One region of the Pelomonas lactea genome, then DNA from elsewhere that is predicted to be linked to it. Evidence: riboswitches for the same ligand, from Rfam matches in the RefSeq annotation. Region 1 holds a riboswitch; the other holds the start of a gene.

Region 1 (6,573 bases):
GTTCAGTCGCGTCCTGCATCAGCACCCTGAGCGTGAACGCTTCGTCAAACCGTTGGCAGATGAGGCCCGCCAGCAATTGCAGGCACTGGTTCAACGTCGGCGCCAGCTGATTGAGATGCAGACGTCGGAGAAGCTTAGACGGCGGCAATCACACGCCGCGTCGCGTGCAAGCGTCGACCGGGTACTGGCCTTCTTGAAAGAAGAACTTGCCGACAACGACGCCGCAGTCGCCGCGCATCTTGAGCGGCATCACGCGGAATTGGTTGCCGCACTCACTTCCGTGCCAGGCGTTGGCCAGACCAGCGTGGCGGTGCTGGTTGCGGACCTCCCTGAACTTGGCAAGCTTGACCGGCGCAAGATCGCCGCGCTCGTGGGTGTTGCGCCGATGAACCGGGACTCCGGCCAGATGCGCGGCCAGCGTTCCATCTGGGGCGGTCGCCATGACGTGAGAAGTGCCCTCTACATGGCGACGCTCGTGGCCGTACGTTTCTGCGCGGTGTTTCGGTCCTCCTATGAGCGCTTGCTCGCCAGTGGAAAGGCCAAGAAGGTCGCGCTCGTGGCATGCATGCGGAAGTTGCTGGCCACGCTGAATTCAATGGCGCGGCATGGTTCACGCTGGAATCCGATGATGCACGATCAGTGAGTTGGGGACGGAGCCCACAGAAACCTCAGCCCGTTCGTTCTCCTCGGCGCCGCCTTGCTGCGGGGTTTCAGCGAGGATTCTTGGGTTGACTGGACAAGACTGCACTGCGGACAATCTAGGCCTCTTCACTTGACGGCTTTGCCATGAACCCAGCGCCTAGTAGCTGGCCTTCGCCGTCCTGTCAGTAGAAGGCTCGTACGCTTCGAGCCAACTGCGCGCCGGGCGGTGGAGGCTGAGAACCTGCCCACCCCCGGGATTGCGCCCGTGATTTGCTCGCCTGTTGTCGAGCATCGGCTTCCCGGACCCTTCACGACCACGCGGCACTGTAGGTGTCGCGTTCGTCCATCGCGCCCCAAGCGCGATGGCGGGAGACACCCGTGCATCAACTCATTGCCCGCAGCCCGCTGCTGTCGAGCGCCTATCAGGCTGCGCTCGACAAACTGCCCGACACCCGTAAGTTCACCCAGCGCCTCGGTCCTGGCCTCATTACCGGAGCCGCCGACGACGATCCCAGCGGCATCGCCACCTACTCCCAGGCGGGCTCGCAATTCCGCTTCGGCCTGGTGTGGACGCTGCTGCTGACCACGCCGCTGATGATCGGCATCCAAATGCTGTCGGCCCGCATTGGCTGGGTGACCCGCCAAGGCCTGGCTGCCAACATCGCCAAGGTCTGCCCTCGCTGGCTGACCCTGTCACTGGTGGCCTTGCTGGTCGTGGCCAACACCATCAACATCGCGGCCGACATCGGAGCCATGGCGGAAGCGGCGCATCTGTTGGTGGGTGGCCCGCGCGTCCTGTATATCGTCGGATTCGGAGCCGCCTGCGTTCTTGGCCAGGTGTTTTTCTCGTATGAGCGCTCGGTGCGTGTGCTCAAGTGGCTGACGCTCGCGCTGTTCTCGTATGTCGCCGTGGTTCTGGTGGTGCACGTTCCGTGGCACCAGGCAACCCTGGAGTCATTGCAGCCCTGGGCCTTCTTCCCCGCGGACGCGAAGTTCAGCGACTACGCCAGCATGGTCGTGGCCGTGTTGGGGACGACCATTAGCCCGTACCTGTTCTTTTGGCAGGCCGCGCAGGAGGTCGAGGACGTCCGCCTTCGGCCTGACACCGTCGAGTTGCGCGCTGCGCCGGCCTATGCCCAGGAGCACCTGTTCCGCATCAAGCAGGACACCTACATCGGCATGTCCTTCTCCAACCTCGTCGCGCTGTGCATCGTGCTGGCCACGGCGGTGACGCTGAACATGCATGGCATCACGAGCATCCAGACCTCATCCCAGGCTGCGCAAGCCCTGCGTCCGGTGGCCGGCGAGTTTGCGTTCGCGGTCTTCACTCTAGGCATCGTCGGGACAGGCCTGTTGGCGGTGCCGGTCCTTGCGGGTTCAGCGGCCTACGCGGTCAGCGAGGTGTTCGACTGGAAGGCCAGCCTCGCCCATGGCTTTGATGAGGCACGCGGCTTCTACGCCATCATCATCGCGGCCACGGGCATCGGCACGGTGATGAGCGTGTTCGAGCTCGACCCCATCAAGGCACTCGTCTGGAGCGCCATCGTCAACGGCGTCATCTCCGTGCCAATCATGGTCGTGATGATGTGGATTGGCCAGTCGAGCCGCGTCATGGGGGCACTGACGATGTCGGGCCGCCACCGCTTCTTCGGCTGGGCGGCCACCGCCGTGATGGCAGTCGCCGTGGCAGTGATGTTCATCACTGCCTGAGCGCCGCAGCCTCGCCCTTTCAAACTCGCCGCATGCCACCGTCACGGTGGGCGGCGATGCTGCGCGCCTCGTTCCGCGCCAGCCCACTTCGACCTGTGTGATCCATGAACAAAAACCTCCCTACTTGCCTGACATTGCTGGGCTTCGCCCTGAGCAGCTTCGCTCAGGATCAGGAAGCGTGGAATGCCCATTTCCAGTCCACCTACATCTGGCAGAAGAAGCCATCGCTGAGTTCGCCGTATGCCGGGCCGAACAGCCTCCTGGCGCAAGCAGAGAAGAGCTATTCGTTTACCGCAACGGCGGCCTTCGGCGTTCGGCTGAGCCGCTTGACTGAAGCCTATTTCGACCCCGAGGTCGCCCAGGGTGTACCCATCTCCGGGCTGGTGGGCCTGGCCGGTTTCAGCAACGGAGAGCTGGCCAAGACTTCCGGCGCCAAGCCCAAGCTGTATCGCGCCCGGCTTTTCGTGCGGCATACGGTGGACCTGGGAGGCGAGCAACAGCCAATTGAGTCCGCAGCCCATCAGCTGTCGGGCAAGGCTGCTTCTGAGCGTCTGGTCCTCAGCGCCGGCGCGCTTTCGGTGCTGGACATCTTCGATGCCAACAGCTACGCCCACGACCCGCGCATGCAGTTCATGAACTGGGCGCTCATGACCCATGCAGCCTATGACTACCCAGCTGACTCGCGCGGCTACACCTATGGCGTGGCTGCCGAGTACATCGCTGAAGGCTGGGCGCTGCGCGCGGGCCGCTTCGCCGTGCCCAAGGAGCCCAACCAGCTTCAGCTGGACAGCCGGCTGTTCCGGCACTACGGCGACCAAGTCGAGCTGAGCAAGGACTACGCTGTCGCGGGCCAGACCGGCACCGTGAGGTTGCTTGGCTTCCGCATGAAGGCCGTGATGGCACGCTATGACGACGCCCTCTCGGCGACCAGCGGCACGCCAACCCTCGACGCCGTGCGACAGCAGGATCAAGCGAAATGGGGCGTCGGCATCGGCGTCGAACACAAGCTCGCCGAGAACATCGGTGTCTTCATTCGCGCGTTCAAGGCAGACGGCAGGACCGAGACCTACGCCTTTACTGAAGCCGACCGATCAACCTCGGCCGGACTGCAGGTGGGCGGCTCGGCCTGGGGCCGCGCACAGGACGTCCTCGGGATCGGTATCGCCCAGAGCAGCCTTTCCACGGGGCATACCCAGTTCCTCGCACGAGGCGGGCAGACCTTTTTCCTCGGGGACGGCAAGCTCAGTTACCGGCCGGAGCGGGACTTCGAGGCCTACTACCGGGCCGAGCTGCTCAGAGGGCTCTTCCTCACCGGCGACTTGCAGCGCATCCGAAACCCGGGCTACAACGCCGACCGAGGCCCTGCGTCCTTCTACGCGCTTCGCTTGCATTGGGAGAACTGATGCGAGTGGGCGGAGGGCGAACTGCGCGCCGCATCGGCTCGGTCGGCATGCCAGTTATTGGGCTGACGCCGTGCTCCTGGCTGGCGCCAGATGTCCAGCGATAATGTGGTTGTCATTGGGGAGTAGCCGCTCTTCGCTCGAAGAGGCTGACGTCAACACACTTGGCCTGCAGGCCATGGCGTCAGCAGTTTCCTGACCTGGCAAGACCTTTGACCACAGCGCCTCCGTACTGGCCGGGGAAGCGCTGTGGTCATTCGTCTGGGAACCGGCCGTGGAACCTTCGTGGAAGCACTCCTCGTCTCAACTGGTGTGGTCGCTCTTGCTGAGATTGGCGACAAGACCCAACTCCTCGCCTTCATCCTTGCTGCACGGTTCAAGAAGCCGTGGCCCATCATTGCCGGCATCCTGTGCGCGACCATCGTGAATCACGGTGTCGCCGGCGCCTTAGGCGCTTGGATCACTTCAGCAGTTTCCCCTGGAGTCCTCCGCTGGGTGCTCGGCGCCTCGTTCATCGGCATGGCCATCTGGACCTTAATTCCCGACAAGATCGAGGAGGAGGAAACGCAGGTCGCCAAGCGCTTCGGTGTCTTCGGTGCCACGCTGATTACCTTTTTCCTGGCTGAGATGGGCGACAAGACGCAGATCGCCACCGTGGCCATGGCAGCTCACTACGCCAACCCGCTTTGGGTGGTGGTCGGAACAACAATGGGCATGCTCTTGGCGGACGTGCCTGCCGTATTCATTGGCGACAAACTCGCCGACAGGATTCCGATGAAGCTGGTGCATTCCATTGCAGCGGCGATCTTTGCCGTGCTGGGTATCGCGACGCTCATCGGCGCGGGGTCCGGCTTAGGCTTTTGAAGTTGCCCATCAGAGTCCTTGACCAGCAAGACGGTTGCTGAGCAGGCGTCGACGCGATGACAGCAGAGACGTTCCAAGCCTCTGGCCTTCGGCCAGGGGCGTTTTTTTGGCTGCTCAGCTTCAGATGCGGAGCGGTTTGGCAGCGTCATTTGTGACGCCAGACCTTCATCGCCGAGATGGGCATGATGGCCGCAAGCCCGGACAACGCTCATATCGACAGACTGACTGGGTTTGGCATGGCGCTGTGCCTGATGGGCATGGCGGTCACCATGTTCAGTCCACGTCCACAGGTCTGCACGTCCAGTTGAAGGTCACAGGCCGGCACACAGGGTCAGTGCGATCAATCGGCTGCCAATACGCGCAGAGGCGTCAGTGCCTGTGCACAGCGCGTAGGTGCGGGCTCGGCAGTTCGGCTGACGGCGGCTCCTGGGACGCCTCTTCGAGACCCGCAAGAATGCCGCATTGATCCGCCTTTCGCACATCGCTGCAGCGCTGCCGAAGCTCTTTCAGCTGCTTCTCCAACAAGCGCAGTTCCTTGATGCGCTTGGATACATGACCAATGTGCTCATCGAGCAGCGCATTGACGTCGCCGCAGTCTTCGCCAGGCGCATCCTTGAAACGCAGAAGAGCGCGTACCTCGTCTAATGACATATCAAGGCTGCGGCAGTACCGGATGAACTGCAGGCGCTCCAAGTGGGGCGCCTCGTACACCCGAAAGTTCCCTTGTGTCCGCCCGGGAGCCGGCAGCAGACCCTCGCGCTCGTAGAAGCGGATCGTCTCTATGGGCGTTGCTGACGCGGCTGACAAGTCGCCAATCTTCATGAGTACCCCAGGGCTCGCAAGGACATAAGTGTAGAGACTTGACTCTGTAGCAGCTACAGGTTGTCAAATACTTTCTAAGCTGACGAACGAGCAAGCATGAGCACCCACGAGCACGCCCACGACGACCATGCCCACCACCACCATGAGCATGACCACGCGCATGGGGCCGGACACGACCACGGCCATGCACACCGGCAAGCGACGCCATGCTGCGGCTCGGCCCACGGCGTGGAGACCAAGTCCCCAGTCGTCGCGACGTCCGGCGGCCTGCTGCTGCGCATCCCCGCCATGGATTGCCCAACCGAGGAAGGGCAGATACGGCGCGCGCTGGAGCGCTTCCCCGAAGTGCGCGGGTTGCGGTTCGATCTGCCTGCGCGCGCGTTGGACGTCAACGCACCGCAGGCGGTCTGGGAGCCGGTGATTGCCGCCATCAACGGCATCGGCTTCAAGACGGAGACGCTGTCGGCGCCGCCTCCCGCCGAGGACACCGCCAAGGCCCAGCGCGCTGAGTTGATCCGCCTGATTGCGGCGCTGCTCGTTGCAATCGCTGCTGAACTGGTCCACTTCTTCGCGCCGGAGACGCTGGTCTGGAAGGTGGCCGGTATGGCCGTCGCGACAGGTGCCATCGCGCTGTCCGGCCTCGCCGTGTTCCGCAAAGGCCTGTCGTCGCTCCTGCGCGGCCAGCTCAACATCAACGCACTGATGTCGGTGGCTGTTGCCGGCGCCTTTGCCATCGGGCAATGGCCCGAAGCGGCAATGGTGATGGCGCTGTATTCCTTGGCCGAACTCATCGAGGCGCGCTCGGTCGAGCGGGCGCGCAACGCCATCACCGGGCTGTTGGCGTTGTCACCGCCCCAGGTGGAAGTGCGCCAAGCCGATGGCACTTGGGCCAGCGTGGATGCAAAGACCGTGGCCGTCGGTGCGACGGCCCGCGTCAAGCCTGGCGAACGATTCGCCCTTGACGGCCGAGTCACCTCCGGCGAGGGCGCCGTCGATCAGTCCCCCGTCACTGGCGAGAGCATCCCGGTGGATAAGGCACCGGGCGATGACGTCTTTGCTGGGACCATCAACCAGGCTGGCGCGCTCGAGTTCGAAGTGACCAAGCCCGCCAGCGACACGGTGCTGGCGCGCATCA
Region 2 (6,573 bases), on a different contig from region 1:
GCCGCCCGAGGGCAGGTTCACCGTGCGGCTGTGGGCCGTCTCGATCTGGTGCTCGATCTGGAAGCGGCTGAACAGCGGCGCGTCGTCGCGGTAGCGCTTCACGCGATGGCCCTGGTCGGGCATCACGTGGTTCATGAACTGGTGGGCCTGCTCGAACAGGTCGTCGGTGTCGATCAGGATCTCGCCGATGTCGGCGGTGAAGTAGTCGCGGATGGCGCGGATGACCAGCGACGACTCTTGGTAGATCAGGAACGCGCCCTTGCCGGCCTTCGACGCACCGTCGATGGCCGACCACAGCTTGAGCATGTAGTTCAGGTCCCACTGCAGCTCGGCGGCGGAGCGGCCGATGCCGGCAGTGCGGGCGATCAGGCTCATGCCCTTGGGGTACTCGAGCTGGTCGAGGTTTTCCTTCAGCTCTTCGCGGTCTTCGCCCTCGATGCGACGGCTCACGCCACCGCCGCGCGGGTTGTTGGGCATCAGCACCAGGTAGCGGCCGGCCAGCGAGATGAAGGTGGTGAGTGCAGCGCCCTTGTTGCCGCGCTCTTCCTTCTCCACCTGAACCAGCAGTTCCTGGCCTTCCTTGATCGCGTCTTTGATGGTCGCGTTCTTGACGTCGGTGCCCTCGCGGAAGAACTGGCGCGAGATTTCTTTGAACGGCAGGAAGCCGTGGCGGTCTTCGCCGTAGTCCACGAAGCAGGCTTCGAGCGATGGCTCGACGCGCGTTACGACGGCCTTGTAGATGTTGCCCTTACGCTGCTCGCGGCCTTCGATTTCGGTTTCGAAGTCCAGCAGCTTCTGGCCATCGACGATCGCGAGGCGCCGCTCTTCCGGCTGCGTCGCATTGATCAGCATGCGTTTCATGTCATCACTCCTTCGGCGCGTTCCGTGCGGAAACGCGCCACGTCATGCCACCCGGAGGTGGCGTTCAAGACGCACGAGCGACAGCGTGGAACCGTGGAAGGAGTGCCCTGGACCGCTCGGGTTTCTGACGGAGGTCAGACGCCGAGCAGCGTTGGCGCATGCGACCGTGCGGCCACATCGCGGGAAAGCTCTGTCTCGACCTTGCCGCGTACGAACGCGCCGGGCCGGGCGACCACCGCAGCTTCTGGCTGGGGTCGCGCCGGCGGGCGCAGCGGGTGGGGGAGGGGAGGGCTCATCCGCGAAGGACTGCTGGACGCTGGCGCGAGCTCTTGCGGTGAATACCGCGCGCTCTCACGCCGTGAAAACCTTGTTTGGCATCCGGTCCTCTTCGCGCACCGAAGCGGGTGAAGAAGGGCCGGAGGGTTCCGGGTGTCATCGCTCTGCCGCACCGTGCCGCCGACCGCTGCTTCACTTGGGGAAGTCGCCTGCCGGACGCAGGATGCGTTGCATCGCCTGTTTGTGGCCCGCGGGCGAACCCGCCAGGCCCCGCGCTACCGCCGCTAAAATCAGAAAAATCAAACACTTACGGCAGCAACGTGGTGAAAAGGATTATAGGGGCAGCCCCCGCGGCCCCTGCCACGGGGTTGACAGCCACTGTGAGTACGGACAAACCCGCGGTTCGGCGCGTCATCGTGGACGAAGGCTCGGCCGGCCAGCGGCTGGACAACTTCCTGCTGCGCGAGCTCAAGGGCGTGCCCAAGACCCATGTCTACCGCGTCATCCGCGCGGGCGAGGTGCGGGTCAACAAGGGCCGGGCGCAGGCCGACACGCGGCTGGAACTGGGCGACGAGGTGCGCATCCCGCCGGTGCGGGTGCCCGAGCGGGCCGAGGCGCCCGCCGCGCCGGCGCGCGAGTTCCCGGTGGTGTTCGAGGACGAGCACCTGCTGGTCATTGACAAGCCGGCGGGCGTGGCCGTGCATGGCGGCTCGGGCGTCAGCTACGGCGTCATCGAGGCGCTGCGCCGCGCGCGGCCGACGGCCAAGTTCCTGGAACTCGTCCACCGGCTCGACAAGGAAACCTCGGGCCTGCTGATGATTGCCAAGAAGCGCAGCGCGCTGGTCAACCTGCAGGACCAGCTCCGCGACCGCGAGACCGGCAAGACCTACGCCGCCCTCGTCTGGGGCGACTGGCCGGACAAGCTCAAGGTCATCGACGTGCCGCTGGTCAAGTTCGTCGGCAGCGACGGCGAGCGCTGGGTGCGGCCGGGCAAGGCCGACGAGGCCGAGGCCAAGCGCTCCATCAGCCTCGTCAAGGTGGTTCAGAGGACGCCGCGCTTCAGCCTGCTGGACGTGACCATCAAGACCGGCCGCACGCACCAGATCCGCGTGCACCTGCAGCAGGCGGGTCACGCCATCGTGGGCGACCCGAAGTATGGCGACTTCGACCGCAACCGCGAGCTGGCCCGCGGTGCGGCGAAGTTCGACCGCATGTTCCTGCATGCGCGCCGGCTGCAGTTCCAGCACCCGGCCACGGGCGAGACCGTGACCTGCGAGGCACCGCTGCCCGTAGCGTGCCAGGCCGTGCTGGCCGGCTGATTCAGAACAGCCTGCCGGCGTTGATCAACGTCAGCACGCCCAGCACCGCGAAGATGACCGCCGCGATGGCGTGCACCAGCGGCATCGAGACCTTGGCGGCGATCTTGTCGCCCAGGAACACGGCGGGCGCATTGGCCAGCATCATGCCGACCGTGGTGCCCAGCACCACCTGCACCACGTCGGTGTAGCGCGCGGCCAGCGCGACGGTTGCGATCTGCGTCTTGTCGCCCATCTCGGCGAGGAAGAACGCGACGACGGTCGTACCGAACACGCCGAAGCGCTGGCGCTTCGCCGCCCCGTCGTCATCGTCCAGCTTGTCCGGGATCAGCATCCAGCCCGCCATCGCGAGGAAGGACAGGCCCACCACCCAGCGCAGCACGTCCGGCCCCAGCGCATGGGCCACCCAGCCGCCCAGCAGGCCGGCGGCAGCGTGGTTCAGCACGGTGGCGACGAAGATGCCCAGGATGATGGGCAAAGGCTTGCGGAAGGTGGCGGCCAGCACGATGGCCAGCAACTGCGTCTTGTCGCCCATTTCGCCGAGCGCAACGACGCCGGTGGACACGAGGAATGCTTCCAAGAAATTCTCCAAAGGGCCGATACGAAACCAAAGACCACGCCGCCACCCGGCCCTTACCGGAGGCGATGTGGTCAAAGGTCTTGCCAGGCTCTGGAGCTGCCTGCGCCATGGTCCACCGGACCAAGTGTGTTGACGCAAGCTCCTGCAGGCGCAGGACGGCTACTCCCCAATGACGAGCGCGCATTGTAGTGGGCTTGCCACCGCCCGCCGCGGCGCCAGCGCCGACAATGGCGTGATGAGCTTCCGTCCCCAACGTTTCGATCTCATTGCCTTCGACTGGGATGGCACCCTGTTCGACTCCACGGCGCTGATCGCCCGCTGCATCCAGCGTGCCGCTGTGGACCTGGGCCTGCCCGAGCCCGAGTTCGAGCGCGCCAAGTACGTCATCGGCCTGGGCCTGCGCGATGCGCTGGAGCATGCCGTGCCCGGCCTGCCCGAGGAGCGCTACCCGGAGCTGGGCCTGCGCTACCGCCACCACTACCTGGGCTCCGAGCACGAGCTGTCGCTGTTCGAGGGCAGCCTGGAAATGCTGGAGGCGCTCAAGGCGCGCCATCACTGGCTGGCCGTGGCCACCGGCAAGAACCGCGTGGGCCTGGACCGGGTGCTGGCGTCCAGTGCGCTGGGCCATCTCTTCGACGGCACGCGCACGGCGGACGAGACGCGCTCCAAGCCGCATCCGCAGATGCTGCTGGAGCTGATGCGCGAGTTCGGCGTGGAGCCCGAGCGCACGCTGATGATCGGCGACACGACGCATGACCTGCAGCTGGCCGCCAACGCCGGCACGCCCTGCGTCGCGGTCAGCTTCGGCGCGCACGACCACGAGACCTTCGCCGAGTTCAATCCGCTGTTCGTCGCGCACTCGACGCGCGAGCTGCACGACTGGCTGATCCAGCATGCCTGAGCAGGACATCGCAGCGCCGCAGCGCCTGTGCGCGTCGGCCGACCTGGCGGAGCGCGGCAAGGCCGTCAGCTTCGACGTCATCCAGTGGCGCGAGCCGGTGCGTGCGTTCGCGCTTCGCTTCGACGGCCAGGCCGTCGCCTACCTGAACCGCTGCGCCCACGTGCCCACCGAGATGGACTGGCAGGAGGGCGAGTTCCTGGACGGCGACAAGCGCTTCATCATGTGCAGCATCCACGGTGCCGTGTACGACCCGCTGACCGGCCAGTGCCTGATGGGACCCTGCAACCGCGGGCGGCTGACCAAGATCGAACTCACCGAACGCGATGGGGCGGTCTACTGGCACCCGACGCGCGACACCAAACCCGCTTTTGAAGATTGAAAAGAGTGCAGCCCCTCGTCCAAGGCGTACCTTGGCCGGTCCCCCGAGGGGCCGGCGATGCTTGCCGGATTGACCGACAGGCACATCGCCCCAGGCGGGTCGGCTTGGGAGCGGCCCGGCGCTCGCCCCGCAATTGCCCAATAGAAACCATCACATGACATCCTCCGACGACTCCCTGCCGCCACCCATTGCCGATCCCGTCGGCGTGCCGCCGCCGGCGCCTGGCCCGCTCACGCCGCACAACGAGACGCTGCTGGCCCAGCTGGCGCGCGACTTCCTGCGCGAGCGGCGGCTGGAGCGGCGCTGGCGCACGGTGTTCCGGCTGTTCTGGCTGCTGCTGGCGGCCATGCTGGTCTACAGCCTGTGGCTGCAGGGCCGGCACGTGACGCCGACTGCCGCGCCGCACACGGCGTTGGTGGAGGTGCGCGGCGAGATCGCTGCCGACACGGAGGCCAGCGCCGAGCAACTGCTGGCGGCGCTGAAGGACGCGTTCAAGGACGACGCGGCGCAGGCCGTCGTGCTGCGCATCAACTCGCCCGGCGGCAGCCCGGTGCAGGCCGGCATCGTGCATGACGAGATCAAGCGGCTCAAGCAGCTGCACGGCAAGCCGGTCTACGCCGTCGTCGAGGAGATGTGCGCGTCCGGTGCGTACTACATCGCTGCGGCGGCCGACGAGATCTACGTCGACAAGGCCTCCGTCGTCGGCTCCATCGGTGTGCTGATGGACGGCTTCGGCTTCACGGGGCTGATGGACAAGCTGGGCGTCGAGCGCCGGCTGCTGACCGCCGGCGAGAACAAGGGCATGCTGGACCCGTTCAGCCCGGTCAGTCCGCGGCAGAAGGCCTATGCGCAGGCCATGCTGGACCAGATCCACCAGCAGTTCATCGCCGTCGTGCGCGAAGGCCGTGGCAAGCGGCTGAAGGAAACGCCCGAAACCTTCTCGGGCCTGTTCTGGAACGGCGAGCAGGCCGTGCAGCTGGGTCTGGCCGACCACTTCGGCAATCTCGACTTCGTGGCCCGCGAGGTCGTCAAGGCCGAGGACGTCATCGACTACTCGCCGCGCGACAACGTGGCCGAGCGGTTGGCCAAGCGCTTCGGTGCCAGCGTAGGCGCCGGTGCGGTGAGGGCGATGCGCGAGCTGGCGCCCATCCGCTGAGCGTCAGAAGCGGCGGCGCCGCATCAGCCCCGCCGCCACCAGCCCCAGCCCGACGAGGGCCAGCGAGCCCGGTTCGGGCAGCTTGCGCAGGGACGTGTCTGTCGGCGGCACGAACGGCATCGGTGCGTCGTTGACCTGCACGCTGCTGTTCCAGTCCTTCACGACCACCTGGCCGTTGATCTGGCCCCAGCCCTGGCCCACGCTGGCCTTGGTGGCCAGCAGCGACGCGTTGATGCCGCCGTTCAGGATGACCTCGGTGGCCGTGGGCAGGTTGAACAGGACCTGGCCCTTGTTGAAGCCGGTGTAGCCGTGGTTGCCGAAGTCCACCCGCGTGCCATGGATGTTGATCAGGATCTGTGCGCCGCTGGCGAGGTTGTCGATCTGCAGGTTCCTGGCGGCGTCCCCGGCCAGGATGTCGAAGATCGCCAGCATCTGGCCGGCGGCGTCGAAGTGCAGCGTTCCCCACTGGTCCACCGCCGTGCCGGTGTTGGTCATCGAATCCAGCGACAGTGAAAGCGCCGTGAGGCGCTGCTGCTCGGTGGCGAAGGCGAAGCCCTGGCCGGTGGGCGCGCTGCCCATCATGTTGCCGCTGCTGGTGGGCGAGTAGCTGCCGCCGACGGTGGCGCCGCCCCAGATGGTGCCGTTGGTGAAGGTCAGGTTGCCACCCACCACCAGCCCGGTGCCGCCGTACAGCGCGTTGGAGCCGGTCTTGGTGTTGATGGAGTAGCCGTTGATGCTGGCATTGCCGCCGACGGCCACGCGGCCTTCGACGTCGCTGCTGCCGACATTCATGTTGCCGAAGGCCACCAGGTTCAGGCTGGGGTCCAGACCCAGGCTGATGGGCACGGCCTGGGCGGCGGTGGCGGCGACGGAGGTGCAGGCGGTGGCGAGGAGTCGGGTCAGAAAACGCATGGCCGGCAGTCTAGGAAGTCGGCCGGTTTCGCATCACGCCTCGACGCGGGGGGTGAAGGCGCGCTTTGCGACAGAGTTCACGACCCGCGGCGGCAACATCGCACGAAAAAGGCCGCAGCCCTTGCGGAGCTGCGGCCTGCGCGGAGCGCTGTCGCGCTTACTGCGTCTTGGTCTCGGTCTTGGCGTCGGTCT

The links. Region 1 has a riboswitch for manganese ahead of ACG04Q_RS20915 (TMEM165/GDT1 family protein). Riboswitches for the same ligand answer to the same signal wherever they lie in the genome.
Region 2: linked by a shared signal. The riboswitch ahead of ACG04Q_RS08830 (TMEM165/GDT1 family protein) and the one ahead of ACG04Q_RS20915 (TMEM165/GDT1 family protein) in region 1 are both predicted to bind manganese.

The regions. Positions count from the first base shown of each region.
Region 1 is NZ_JBIGHX010000008.1:291,850-298,422, reverse strand. Features, by position in the region: gene ACG04Q_RS20930 (IS110 family transposase) at 1-643, shown strand, start outside; gene ACG04Q_RS20925 (NRAMP family divalent metal transporter) at 1,021-2,352, shown strand; gene ACG04Q_RS20920 (carbohydrate porin) at 2,457-3,755, shown strand; yybP-ykoY riboswitch at 3,850-4,035, shown strand; gene ACG04Q_RS20915 (TMEM165/GDT1 family protein) at 4,038-4,616, shown strand; gene cadR (Cd(II)/Pb(II)-responsive transcriptional regulator) at 4,986-5,438, opposite strand; gene ACG04Q_RS20905 (heavy metal translocating P-type ATPase) at 5,535-6,573, shown strand, end outside.
Region 2 is NZ_JBIGHX010000003.1:51,168-57,740, forward strand. Features, by position in the region: gene ACG04Q_RS08820 (Rne/Rng family ribonuclease) at 1-861, opposite strand, end outside; gene ACG04Q_RS08825 (RluA family pseudouridine synthase) at 1,518-2,456, shown strand; gene ACG04Q_RS08830 (TMEM165/GDT1 family protein) at 2,458-3,033, opposite strand; yybP-ykoY riboswitch at 3,039-3,213, opposite strand; gene ACG04Q_RS08835 (HAD family hydrolase) at 3,269-3,934, shown strand; gene ACG04Q_RS08840 (Rieske (2Fe-2S) protein) at 3,927-4,313, shown strand; gene ACG04Q_RS08845 (S49 family peptidase) at 4,468-5,469, shown strand; gene ACG04Q_RS08850 (choice-of-anchor A family protein) at 5,473-6,381, opposite strand; gene ACG04Q_RS08855 (hypothetical protein) at 6,539-6,573, opposite strand, start outside.